4 regions of the Ruminococcus sp. Marseille-P328 genome follow, and region 3 is predicted to be linked to each of the others. Evidence: riboswitches for the same ligand, from Rfam matches in the RefSeq annotation. Region 3 holds a riboswitch; each other region holds the start of a gene.
The links. A riboswitch is a leader RNA that binds a small molecule or an ion and turns the genes downstream of it on or off. The one in region 3 is predicted to bind cyclic di-GMP.
Positions count from the first base shown of each region.

Region 1: it holds a riboswitch for cyclic di-GMP, as region 3 does, so the genes downstream of both, ACESTK_RS01555 (response regulator) here and ACESTK_RS05425 (substrate-binding periplasmic protein) in region 3, are expected to answer to the same signal.
Region 2: it holds a riboswitch for cyclic di-GMP, as region 3 does, so the genes downstream of both, ACESTK_RS16270 (hypothetical protein) here and ACESTK_RS05425 (substrate-binding periplasmic protein) in region 3, are expected to answer to the same signal.
Region 4: it holds a riboswitch for cyclic di-GMP, as region 3 does, so the genes downstream of both, ACESTK_RS17100 (leucine-rich repeat protein) here and ACESTK_RS05425 (substrate-binding periplasmic protein) in region 3, are expected to answer to the same signal.

Region 1 covers NZ_CAXUBQ010000001.1:334,508-337,692, reverse strand. Annotated here, with positions in the region: gene ACESTK_RS01565 (alpha/beta hydrolase) at 1-333, shown strand, start outside; gene ACESTK_RS01560 (helix-turn-helix domain-containing protein) at 336-785, shown strand; cyclic di-GMP riboswitch class I at 919-994, shown strand; gene ACESTK_RS01555 (response regulator) at 1,158-3,185, shown strand, end outside.
Region 2 covers NZ_CAXUBQ010000025.1:42,475-45,659, reverse strand. Annotated here, with positions in the region: gene ACESTK_RS16280 (MBL fold metallo-hydrolase) at 1-9, shown strand, start outside; gene ACESTK_RS16275 (LacI family DNA-binding transcriptional regulator) at 103-1,134, shown strand; cyclic di-GMP riboswitch class I at 1,323-1,406, shown strand; gene ACESTK_RS16270 (hypothetical protein) at 1,577-2,593, shown strand; gene rho (transcription termination factor Rho) at 3,027-3,185, shown strand, end outside.
Region 3 covers NZ_CAXUBQ010000005.1:111,850-115,034, forward strand. Annotated here, with positions in the region: gene ACESTK_RS05410 (alpha-L-fucosidase) at 1-312, shown strand, start outside; gene ACESTK_RS05415 (LysR family transcriptional regulator) at 589-1,482, shown strand; gene ACESTK_RS05420 (hypothetical protein) at 1,509-1,682, shown strand; cyclic di-GMP riboswitch class I at 1,857-1,932, shown strand; gene ACESTK_RS05425 (substrate-binding periplasmic protein) at 2,059-2,874, shown strand; gene ACESTK_RS05430 (ATP-binding protein) at 2,858-3,185, shown strand, end outside.
Region 4 covers NZ_CAXUBQ010000028.1:19,074-22,258, forward strand. Annotated here, with positions in the region: gene ACESTK_RS17100 (leucine-rich repeat protein) at 1-1,227, opposite strand, end outside; cyclic di-GMP riboswitch class I at 1,298-1,373, opposite strand; gene ACESTK_RS17105 (hypothetical protein) at 1,558-2,256, shown strand; gene ACESTK_RS17110 (hypothetical protein) at 3,123-3,185, opposite strand, start outside.

The sequences.
Region 1 (3,185 bases), on a different contig from region 3:
AGTGAGTATTATAAAGGCAGATGTTATCATAAAAGGAGCCTGAATTCCAATGGGGGCTGGAACAGTATTGGATGTATGTCATTTATGAATCAGCCAATATTAAAGTATTGTAATGAAATCAGAAGTGCAGTCCTTATCGTTCATGGAGAAAAAGCGCACAGTTATTATTTTGGAAAAGATGCTTATGAAAATATGATCAAGGACAGCAAGTACACATCCAATAAAGAGTTGCTGACAATTCCAGGGGCTGTTCATACAGATCTTTATGATAATCTGGATGTAATCCCATTTGATAAAATCCAGAAATTTTTTAAAGAAAATGGGGTTGGTTAATCATGACATTTGAAGAATATTTGAGTAATATGAATCACGGATATACTGTAGACGGTGGAAGTGAAGACCATCTGATCATGCATGAGCTGTCTCAAAGGGCATTAAAAATAACGATGGAGTTGAATAACAAATATCATACAAAAGAAGAAATTGTACAGCTTGCTTTGCCATATGAGATCCTCCTTCAGCATGCCTCTATTGTATCATGCTTATGTGTATTTGGAATTTCCCAGTCATCACTGGGAAGAATCATGGCGCAGGAAAACCTGCCGTCGCTGATCACACTTGAAAAAATATGTACAGCTTTGGGCGTGACATTATCACAGTTTTTTCAGGAAGGTAATTCAGAGAATCTGACAGAAAAACAGAAAGAAGTTTTAAGGATATGGAATAATCTGAGTACAAATGAGCAGGAAACAGTGATGTCAATGCTGCGTGGTCTTCGGAAGTAGAAGAATAGTTCGAGTATATGTATCGGCTGTTCTTTTTTTATTTTTGTCGTTAAAACGGTAATGTTTTCTTGTGTATACTAGAGCATTAAAGTATAATGAAATCAGTTTTTTTGCATAAGTATTAAAGCTATAATAAGGAAATCGGCAAACCAGATGAAAGTCTGGGACGCAAAGCTATAGGGCCTGTAAAATGGCAGCCAGTTGCATGAAATGAGGTTGCACTGTCTGTTTGGCAGTGCTTTTTTATGGTAGAGCACTTGAATAAGTAATACAGAAGCTGTTTGGAAAAATAGCGGGGAGGTTATTGACAATTAATGAATGTAAAATTAAAATCTGGAAGCAAGCAACTGTAGCCTAGAGGAGGGGAGAAAGATGAAGAAGTGCAAATTAGTACAGAATATAATGAATTTCAAATTTTGTTACATTATATTTTGCACAATTATATGTTTTATTGTTTTATCCGTTCCTACATTTGCCAAAGAAAACTCTGACAATGTTATCCGGGTAGGATCTTTTGAAGAAACTTATAATACCGTCAATGAAAAGGGAGAAAGAAGCGGCTATGGTTATGAGTATCTTCAAGATATTGCAGGTTATGCAGGATGGACATATAAATACATAACAAGTGATTGGAAAAACTGCTTTACACAGTTGGAAAATGGAGAGATTGATATTCTTGGTGACATTTCCTATACAGACGAACGTGCTGAAAATATGCTTTTTTCCGATATGCCTATGGGGGAAGAGAAATATTACATCTATACGGATGCATCCAATATGGATCTTACAGCAGGAAATCTGGATTCTTTTGAGGGAAAAAATATTGGTGTGTTTAAAGATAATATAACGGAGGATGTGCTTAACGAATGGGAGTTAAAGTATGGTCTGCATATGCAGCATGTCAATGTTTCTAATACCGCAGAAGTTATGGACAAACTGTCGAAACATGAAATTGACTGCTTCGTTTCGGTAGAAGAATCCCGTTGGGAAGAATCGGATATTTCACCGCTTACAAGTATTGGAGAGACAGAAATCTATTTCGCTATAAATCCAGAACGTCCGGATATCAAAGAAGCACTGGATAGTGCTATGCGCAGAATCAAGGATGACAACCCATTTTACACAGATGATCTCTACAGGCGTTATCTTTCTGCACAGAGCAGCTCGTTTCTTTCAAAAGAAGAAAGTGAGTGGATCGGGCAGCATGGTGCAATCCGGATAGGGTATCTGAATCAGGATGGAGGTATCAGCAGTGTAGATCCATCAACAGGTAAACTGACAGGTGTTATTACAGATTATGTGGATCTTGCAGAAAATTGTCTGCAAGGTCAGACTCTGGAATTTGAATTAAATGGATATGAGACAAGAAGTGAACTGCTTCAGGCATTGCAGGATGGAAAAATAGACCTGATTTTTCATGCAAACCAGAATCCATACTTTGCAGAAACAAATGGATTTGCTTTGTCGGATACGCTGTTGACTCTCAATATGGCAGCAATTACGGCAAAGGATTCTTTTGATGAAAATAAAGAGAATATAGTTGCCGTTGAAAAAGATGATTTTGCATTGAAAGCATATCTTTCATACAATTATCCGCAATGGAAGGTTGTGGAATATGAAACATCAGATGCAGCAGTAAAAGCAATGCAGAAAGGGGAGACGGATTGTATTGTAAGCAATTCAGGTACTGTTTCAGACTATTTGAAAAATAATAAGCTTCATAGTGTTTTCCTGACAAAAGAAGCTGATGTTCCATTTGCTATTCTGCAGGGAGAACCGGTTCTTTTGTCCATTCTGAATAAAACACTGACATCTATGCCTACAACTCAATTTTCAGGTGCAGTAGTTTCGTATAATGCTTCCTTACGAAAAGTTACAGCGAAGGATTTTATTCAGGACAATTTACTGACAGTTTCACTTATCGCTGGAATTTCTTTTTTCGTTGTTCTGTGTATAATTCTTGATTCTTTGAAAAAATCAAAACGTGCGGAAGAAAAATCCAAGAAGTCTGCTGAGCAGGCATTGAAGCTGAATCAGGAGCTTGAAGAAAAACAGCAGGAATTACAAAATGCACTTGTAGAAGCACAGAGTGCCAATAAGGCTAAGACTTCCTTTTTAAATAACATGTCTCATGATATCAGAACACCGATCAATGGTATTATTGGTATGCTTACGATTCTTGAGAAAAGCGGAAATGATGCTGAGCGGGCAAAGGATTGCATGAATAAAATACATGAGTCATCGAAACTGCTACTATCATTGATAAATGATGTTTTAGATATGGCAAAGTTAGAATCAGATACAGTGGTTTTTGGTGATGAATCCATCAATCTGGATCAGGTATGTCAGGAAATCACGGAGTCACTATCTTTTCAGGCAGAAGAAAAAGGACTTCATGTT
Region 2 (3,185 bases), on a different contig from region 3:
ATTTGCTGATAAATAATTTTTTTACAAATTTTATTGAAAATCATTTGCCATGATATGCCAGTACATATATAATGAACACATTGTTGCATGAGGAGGGCAGTTATGGAGCAGATAACAATTAAAGAGGTTGCGAAACTGTGTGGCGTAGGAGTCAGCACGGTGTCCAGGGCTATTAACAATCACCCGGACATTAATCCTGAAACGAAACAGAAGATTCTGGATATTATCAAAGAGTATAATTATGTACCGAATAACAGTGCCAGAAACCTGAAACGAGCTGATTCAAATACGATCGCAGTTATGGTAAAAGAAATCAGCAACCCATTCTGGGGTGTTATGCTGCATGTGTTGGAGAAAAAGGTTCGTGAAAGAAAATACTGCCTGGTATTGCAGAATGTAGCAGATGATGAAGATGAAGTTGAGCTTGCGCTTCAACTGGAAAAAGAGAAAAAGGTCAAGGGAATCATATTTCTTGGTGGTATGTATGATTATGATGAGTCAAAGCTGAGAATGGTGAGGGTTCCGTATGTGATCGCCAGTTCCGGAAAAACAATTCCGGAGGATACTGGATCTTATACTCGAAGCGCTCTTGTAACAATTGATACAGAGATCGAGAGCCAGAATATGGTTGATTATCTGTGCAGCTGTGGACATAAAAGAGTTGCGTTCATTACTTCCGGAGATGAAGGTCTGGGAAGGTGCCATCTGAATGGCTATAAAAGGGCATTGGAGAAAAATGGACTGGAGTACGATGAGAAGCTTATAGTCCGTTTAAAGCCGGGGAATAGAATTTATACTATTGAGAATGGTTATAACAGTACCCGTGAGCTTTTGGAATCAGGAGTAGATTTTTCCTGTATTTATGCTATTTCAGATACTTTGGCTGTAGGAGCCTGCAAAGCAATTATTGACAGCGGTAAAAGAGTACCGGAGGATTATTGCGTGGCAGGGGCTGATGGACAGGATATTGCAGAATATTATCATCCATCTATTACTACTTTGGAATATCCCAGAGTGGAAACTGCACAGCAGAGTATTCGTACTTTGTTTGACATGATTGACCGGAAAAAGGTGGTTAAACGGCAAATGCTGGCCGGAAGACTCATAGAACGGGAATCTACACGTAAACTGTGAGGGGTGTATGTTACTACCCAGACAGCGAAAAGAAATCTGTGAAATTATTTGAGAATGATTATCAGTTGTTACGGTCAGCTCAGATAGTTTTACAGATTTTTTCATTTTTGTATTTTTTAGACGGATTTTTGTGAATTTTAACAAAGAAAATCCGTTGACAAAAGTGAGGACTTGCTCTATTATAAGAAATGAATAAAAGGCAAACCTGTTGAAAGACAGGGACGCAAAGCCAAGGGTCTAAGGTCTCAGGACTATGACAGCCGGTTGCCGCATTGATATTGATTAGGTAATGTAATATGACAGGAGACGTGGTTCTTCTATTTGTGGCGACCGTTTATTTAATCTGATAAACGGTTTTTTTATTTCCACAAACTGATGGGACTGATAGTTTCCGGATAGCGGCAAGTCAGTTACATTATGGTTCAAGAAAGGTGTGTTATTTATGAAAGGAAAGAAATTAGCAGAGTGGCTCGCAAATAAAAAAGTTGTTTCCAGTTGTGCTGCTATAGCATTGGCAGCAGTGATCGGCGGCGTTTCATTATTCTCAGGAGTAGGAGAAACACCTGAATTCCCCAGTTACACAGATCCGATCATGGAGACTTCCATCATAGAAGATGAAACTCCACTGGCTTCCCAGCCGAAGACTACTGTGAAGACTACCTCCAGTACCAAGACAACTAGGAAGACTGTTAAATTAAAAAAGGCTTCCAAGAAGAGCTATACCAAGAAACTGAAAACCAAAACAAAAGTAACCAATAAAACAAATAAATCCGGTAATACAACAGTAGATACCAAGACAACCGTTGTTACCAAAGCAACAGCGAAATACACCAAGAAATCCAAAAAGAAAGTTGTTACATCCAAGATCACAACAACTGTTCAGACAACAACTACACAGCAGGTATCAATTAACAATGAGACCGCTGTAAGCACTACTTCTTCTGGTACTTCTGCTGCCCAGGTAACTGCAGCAGCAAACTCTTCACAGAACCAGAGCAAACACGAGGAAAATGTAGCAAGTGTTGCAGGCAAGATGGACAATCGTGTAATTGCAGCATATCAGCAGCTGGGATTTAAGCTTGTTGTTGATCCATCCGTCAACTATTCAGGATATTTTGATGCAAGATCAAGATCTATTACAATGAAGCAGATTGATGATTCTGTTTATCATGAGCTGGGTCATTTCCTTGCATTTATCGCAGGAAATGCAGATAAGACAGCAAGCTTCCAGAGCATTTTTGCAGCTGAGAAGGCAAATGTTACAGCTTTTAATAAAGCCTATGTAACACAGAATGCTTCCGAATATTTTGCAGAATCTGTTAAGGATTACATCCTGAACAATGCTTCCCTGAAGAGTAGCAGACCACAGACTTATGCAGCTGTTCAGAATGCACTGAATCAGATTACAGACGCACAGGTCGCTAAGATCCAGAAGATTTACGGAGCGTTCTGGAATTAATAATTTTAAAGATGACCGGCACCCGGAGAAATATCTCCGGGTGTTTTATTGTGAATAGCACAGGCGTGGGAAACCGGTATTTTATAAAAAGGTAAGTGACAGCTGGTACTTATCTTTGGGTCACCGGGAGAACAGGACTCTTATATATGTCGAAGAGTCGGGATATGCGTCGACAGAAAATTCTTGCAATGAAAAACCTTAGGTGTGTATAATACAAAACAAAGGTTATCACTTTCTTGCAGGCAGGGATAGATATATTTGGAATGGATGTAGACACGGCGCCTGAAATGTGTTAAAATAAACTTTAATAAGTTTTTTGAAGGATGTTTTTATAATTCAGTATATAGCTTCTGTCTAATCAGACATTTGTATCCCGTTAAATCAAAATTGAAATGTGTTTTAGAATTGTATTAGTCGAAGAGGTAGATGATTGATGAAAGAAAAGTATGAATCATTATCCCTGGCTACGCTGAAAGACTTGGCAAAAGCCAGAGGACTGAAGGGCATTTCTACTATGAGAAAGCCTGAATTAATTGAACGTATGCTGGAAGAGGACAGGAAAGAACAGACTGCAGAAAATGAGCAGACTATT
Region 3 (3,185 bases):
ACTTTAGAAGCATGGTATCAGCCTGAAAGCAGTGAGCTGCCAGTAGAGATAACGATTTGCCTGGACGACTCATACAATTTGGGGTATCTGGTATTAAAAGAGGCTGTCTGCTATAGCCAGAGAGTAGAAAAATATGAGGTATTTGTTAAAGAAGGGGAAATATGGAACAGTATTTACACAGGAACGGTAATTGGCTATCAGAAGATCATTCCTGTTAAGGGGAAAAAAGCCAGGGAAATGAAAATTGTTTTACATGATTTCCGTGTACTTCCGCTTCTAACGTTTATTGGGATTTATCCGGAAAATACCTGAGCGGTTAAGTATTGTTTTATATTATTTCATAAATTAAATAAATAATTATTTATAAAAATACCCTTTAGGAGTAGAAATCATCCTAAAGGGTATTTTCCTCTTAAGCGATATACAGGGGAGGTGGTGGTAGTTTCTACCTTAAGAGGGAAGCATGTGGCAAGTACAACGCCATATGGTTTTCGAGTACATAATACGCTTGACGTAGAAATAAGTAAAAACTATAATTGATATAACTGAAATAAACATATGATATGCCAAAAGAAAAGGAAAAATATTATGGATGTTAACTTCGAGTATTATAAGATTTTTTATTATGTGGCAAAATACCACAATTTTACCAAGGCGGCTCAGGCGTTAAACAACAGCCAGCCTAATATTACCCGGGCCATGAATTGTCTGGAACAACAGCTGAATACCACTTTATTTATCCGTACCAACCGCGGCGTACAGCTCACTCCGGAAGGAGAACGGCTTTATAATCATGTGCTAAGTGCAATGGAGCAGTTTCAGGCAGCAGAAGAGGAGCTGGCAGACAGCTCCGGATTATCTCACGGAAGTGTAGCCATCGGTGCCAGTGAAACTGCCCTCAATATTTTCCTGCTGGATAAATTAAAAAGTTTTCACATGACTTATCCGGGAATCCGGCTGAAGCTTTACAACCATTCCACACCGGAAGCCATTGAAGCTGTTAAAAGCGGAAAGATTGATTTTGCAGTAGTTTCCACTCCGGCAGAGGTGGATTCCCCATTGAAACAGATCATGCTCATGCCGTTTCAGGAGATTCTGGTTGGAGGCACTACTTTTACTGCCCTTGGCAGCCAGGAACTTTCCCTTCGGGAGGTAAAGAACTATCCGATGATTTCTCTTGGGCGGGAAACTATGACCTATAAATTTTACAACAGCGTATTTTTGTCCCATGGCCTGGATCTTTCCCCGGATACGGAAGCTGCCACTGCGGATCAGATCCTGCCTCTGGTAAAATGCGAGCTCGGGCTTGCCTTTTTGCCCCAGCCAATGGCTGCACCTTCCCTTTTGAAAAAAGAGATCGTACAGATTCCATTAAAAGATGAAATTCCGGAACGCCAGATCTGCCTGGTGTATGACAGCCAGCATCCTATGGGAGCTGCGGCAAGGGAACTAAAAAATACAATTGTATCCGGGCGGGGTTAAACCAAGTGTATGGAAAAAATTTTAGAATGCATTTTAATAATGCAAAAGATCCGGAAGTTGGCCCTATTACAGGCTGGCCGCCTCACAAAAACGTAGAAGAAAGTAAAAACGTAATAACCTATGATATTAATTCGGAGAAGCTGACAGAAGAGCAAAAAGAAGTTCCAAGGATATGGAACGATCTGAGTACAAATGAGTAGGAAACAGTAATGTCAATGCTGCGTGGACTTCGGAAGAAGGAGAACAGTTCGAGTATATGTATCGGCTGTTCTTTTTTTAATTTTTAAGTGTTAAAGCGGTGAGGTTTTTCTTGTGTAAAGTGGAGCAATGGAGTATAATAAAATAGGTTTTTTGCAGAATTTTAAAAGCTATAATAAGAAAATCGGCAAAACAGACGAAAGTCTGTGACGCAAAGCTATAGGGCCTGTAAAATGGCAGCCAGTTGCATGAACTGAGGTGCACTGTCTGTGAGACAGTGTTTTTTTACGGTGTTATTTCATAGACGTAACAATAATAATTTTATGGCAGGGAATCAGATATGAAAAATACGAGAAGGATAGTTAGGATAGACAGAAAATGAAAGGAAAAAAAGTGATTGCAGGCATTCTGCTTGCGGGAATTTTAGCAGTCACCCTGGCAGGGTGTAAAAACAAAGATAACACGAAAGAAGAAACTGAAAAGCCTGTTATTACCCTCGGAAGCGATAACTATCCACCATACAATTATCTGAATGAGGATGGTGTACCGACGGGTATAGATGTAGAACTGGCTACAGAAGCTTTCAAAAGAATGGGATATCAGGTGGAGGTTGTCCAGATCAACTGGGAGAAGAAAAAAGAACTGGTAGAGAGCGGAGAGATTGACTGTATCATGGGCTGCTTTTCTATGGAAGGACGTCTTGACGATTACCGCTGGGCAGGACCGTACATAGCAAGCCGTCAGGTGGTCGCTGTAAATGAGAACAGCGATATCTACAGCCTGAATGACCTGGAGGGAAAGAACCTTGCTGTCCAGTCCACAACCAAACCGGAAGGCATCTTTCTGAACCGGACAGATGAAAGAATCCCAAAGCTGGGCAATCTGATCAGCCTAGGACACAGGGAACTGATCTATACATTTCTGGGAAAAGGCTATGTAGATGCAGTCGCCGCACATGAGGAATCGATTGTTCAGTATATGAAGGATTATGATGCAAGCTTCTGTATCCTGGAAGAACCTTTGATGATCACTGGAATAGGTGTCGCTTTTGCAAAAGATGATGACAGAGGAATCTGTGAGCAGATGAGCCAGACTCTGGAAGAAATGCGTCAGGATGGCACATCCCTGAAAATTATTGGAAAATATCTGGATGATCCCCAGAAATATCTGGAGGTGGATGATCTTGGATATTAAGAGAAAGAAAAAAGAAAAACGAATCCAGCTGCTCGGTGGTATGATTGGAATCTGTGTGGCAGTAGTCTCTCTGTTTTATTTCTTTCATGCGGAGAAAACGGAAGCAGAGAAAAGAATGGTAGAGATTGTAAATTATGTCAAAGTGCAGTGTTCCACCTACACCCATTATAATGAATCTTCGGAATCCAAAAGCCTCCTCCGTGCTATTGAAAGTGCCAGACAGATGAGTACAAATATTAAAACGGAAAAAGAAAACGGCGGTCATCTAAGCCGGGAGTTCCTGAAAGAAAACCTGCAGACTCTCTGGGTGG
Region 4 (3,185 bases), on a different contig from region 3:
GATTTCATTACATCTGCTACAAGTATATGTTTTTTCTCCATTCTCCGTACAAGTAGGTTCTTTGGTTATCGTTCCTTCATCCCACATATGACCTAATGCTGGAACACTTTTCTGCTCTAGTATCACTTCTCCACATATCGAGCAATGACTTCCTTCTGTTTTACCTGGCTGTACACATGTTGCTTCTACAGCTGGATTTATTGCAACTGTATGACCTGTTGCAGGTATCTCCTTGATTAAAGCATCTCCACAGAATTTACAAGTTTCAGTTTTTTCTCCTGCTTGAGTACATGTTGCAGCCTTAGTAATTTGTTCTTCATATACATGAGTATGATTTGGATCATAATTATAATATACTTTGGCTTTACATAATTCTGTTTCGATAACACCTATTGCATCCCACTCTTCACTTGTGCCAGTATATTTTACCACCTTTAATCCGCATCCAAGAAATGCAATATTACTAATATATTTAACGTTTTTAGGAATAGTAATATCATTCATATTTAAACAGCCACAAAATACACCATCTTCTATTCTAGTAACATTTTCTGGTACTATTATGTTGGTTAAATTTTTACAATCAATAAATGCATATGGTCCAATTTTAACAACACTTTCTGGTATTACAACATTTTCCAATTTATTACAAGTGTCAAACGCATTTCCACCAATACTTGTTATACCCTCTGGAATTACAATATTTGTCAAATTAGTGCACTTTTCAAATGCACACTCCCCAATTGTTGTTACTCCACTATTTATAATAATGTTAATTATATTTTTTGATTTCCATGGTGCATATTTATTTATATAATAATCATACATCTTACCAGTACCACTAATGGTCAATGTATATCCATTAGTCCCATCTCCGGTAATTGTATAAGTCAGATCATCTCCGCATTTTCCAGTCTCAACAACACCTTCGGCATCAGCAAATACCTGAGTTTCTGGATCAGTTTCATCTTCTAACTCTTCTTCGGCTACAAAATCTTCACTCTCACCATCTGAAAATCCAGTGAAATCCTCTGAGCCTTGATCTATTTCCGGTACAGATTCTCTCACATCTTCAACAGATTCTTCAGTTACATCTTCTGTAATCTCTTCACCATCAGAGAATCCATCTTCCAAGGCAACATCTTCTGCAGCGAACACATTACCAGGCATTCCCGAAAATGCTATTGCAGATGATAACAATACTGCTAAAATCCTTTTCTTCCTCATATCTCTTTTCCTCCTTAAAATAAAAGCACTACTTACCAGAATATATTTCAGACAAGCAATGCTCTTTTCACGTTGCAACTGGCTACCATTTTACAGGCCCTATAGCTTTGCGCCGTAGCCTTTCGACTACTTTGCCTGATATTCGGTTTTTGCTTGATTTATATAAGCAAAATTATACGCTTATGGTATGGGAAAGTCAACAAATACATGGTACAGTTTGGTCTTATATTGGATGTTTTTCATAAATTTTTATGGTATTTTAAGGATAGTGGTGCTATACTTGAGGAAAATAGATTGTGGTAACGTTATTAATGAAAAGGAGCATCTTATATGGGCGAAATAACAATCTCCAAAATATTTGAGCAAAATATAAATGGCGAAACCAAACGCTTTTTTCGAGAATATCGTATTACCTGCGAGCAGCTTACAGAAAGTACAAGATTTTGTCATAAATACAATCAAAATTGTTTTGTGTGTTCTTTAAAATTTGAACAGTTCCCAAAAAAGGGTGAAAATATTGCCTACTGCGAAGGCTCCAACACTACACTTGTATCTAAAGCAAAAGAAAATAAACCAATAACAATTATTAAGCGTAAAAAGAAATGTCCAAATGTCGAACACCTAAAAAAAATTGATCCAACGAAACCCATAGTACAACTTGAAACGGCCAAAAAGTTAGCTCGTATTAAGCCTTCAGCTATTACGCATAAAAGCTCTAATATTTTTGAACGTCACCCGAATGCTAAAATTGTGCCAAACGTTGCCCCTAAACCAAATTTGTCTCCAAGCAAAAAAAGGCACAAAAAGAAGAATAACAGCGTAAGCAACAATACATCTTCACCGGTTGGAAGAACATTAACAACTTCTCCTAAATATGCTTTTACCAAAATGAAAATCCATCGATCCAGAAAAAAAAATAGATATACTATATCTCCTCAAAAATATAGCACTTGCTGGAGATGCGGTGCCCCTTGTTATGGTGGAACACATTACTGTTTTGAACATCTGAAAGAAAACAACGAATATTAATACCTGTTATAAAAATACATAATGGAGGTTCCAACCGTGAAAAGCAATTCCGTTTACCAAAAGAAGAAGCCTCGCATGTATGATGGTAGGAAAAGTGTTTTGCATGTGCCTGATAGTGGATGCAACTTCTATAAAACACGAAAAACTGGAAGACTGGGATCAACTGTGAAAATTATATAGTAGATAAAAAATCTTGCAAACTTGACAGCAAAATATGTATAGATTCTTCTCGTTGTCCATTTTACAAAAGAAAGAAGCCAACAAAGAAATAATTACTGCAATTCCTAATGTTGATACTCTGCCTGGATCAAGCTTCCCAGGAATATTATATATCAGCCACACAGAGCCACGATAAATCAAAGGCGATACAGTATAAAAATCGCCCCTTTCAAATCCTTATATTTACTGGCTTCTCAGAGAGTCAAAATAAAGTCGAACCGTATCGAAAAAAGTCAATGTTTATAAGGGTTTACGGACTATGAGACATGAAATTTTGTGCAATTTTTGTTATTTATTTAACAATCTAATTTTGCACAAGCCCTTTAAAAATAAGGATTTATACGATACCATGGTCGATACCTTGAAACACTTGCAAGTACATGCAATCCCTTATAAATACTGCTATCGCAACGCTTCAAAATGTGATTATATTGTTATTTTTTTAACAATATATATTTAAAGGTGGAGGGGGTACTTTTTACTAGCCATAAAAACACTACCACTGCTCCCCCAGGGGGTACTTATAAACTCTGGAATTTTTACATGCCCCGGTCAAATACATGTCGGTATATACCGCAGAAATTATTTTCCAATCTGGCAGTAGGGCAAAAAAGAGAGACCATTTCTGATCCCTCTTCCACCAGCTCTTATGAATAAAATGTTAATGATACAACTTTTCCATTTGTTACTTTAAGAATCACCATAAGACC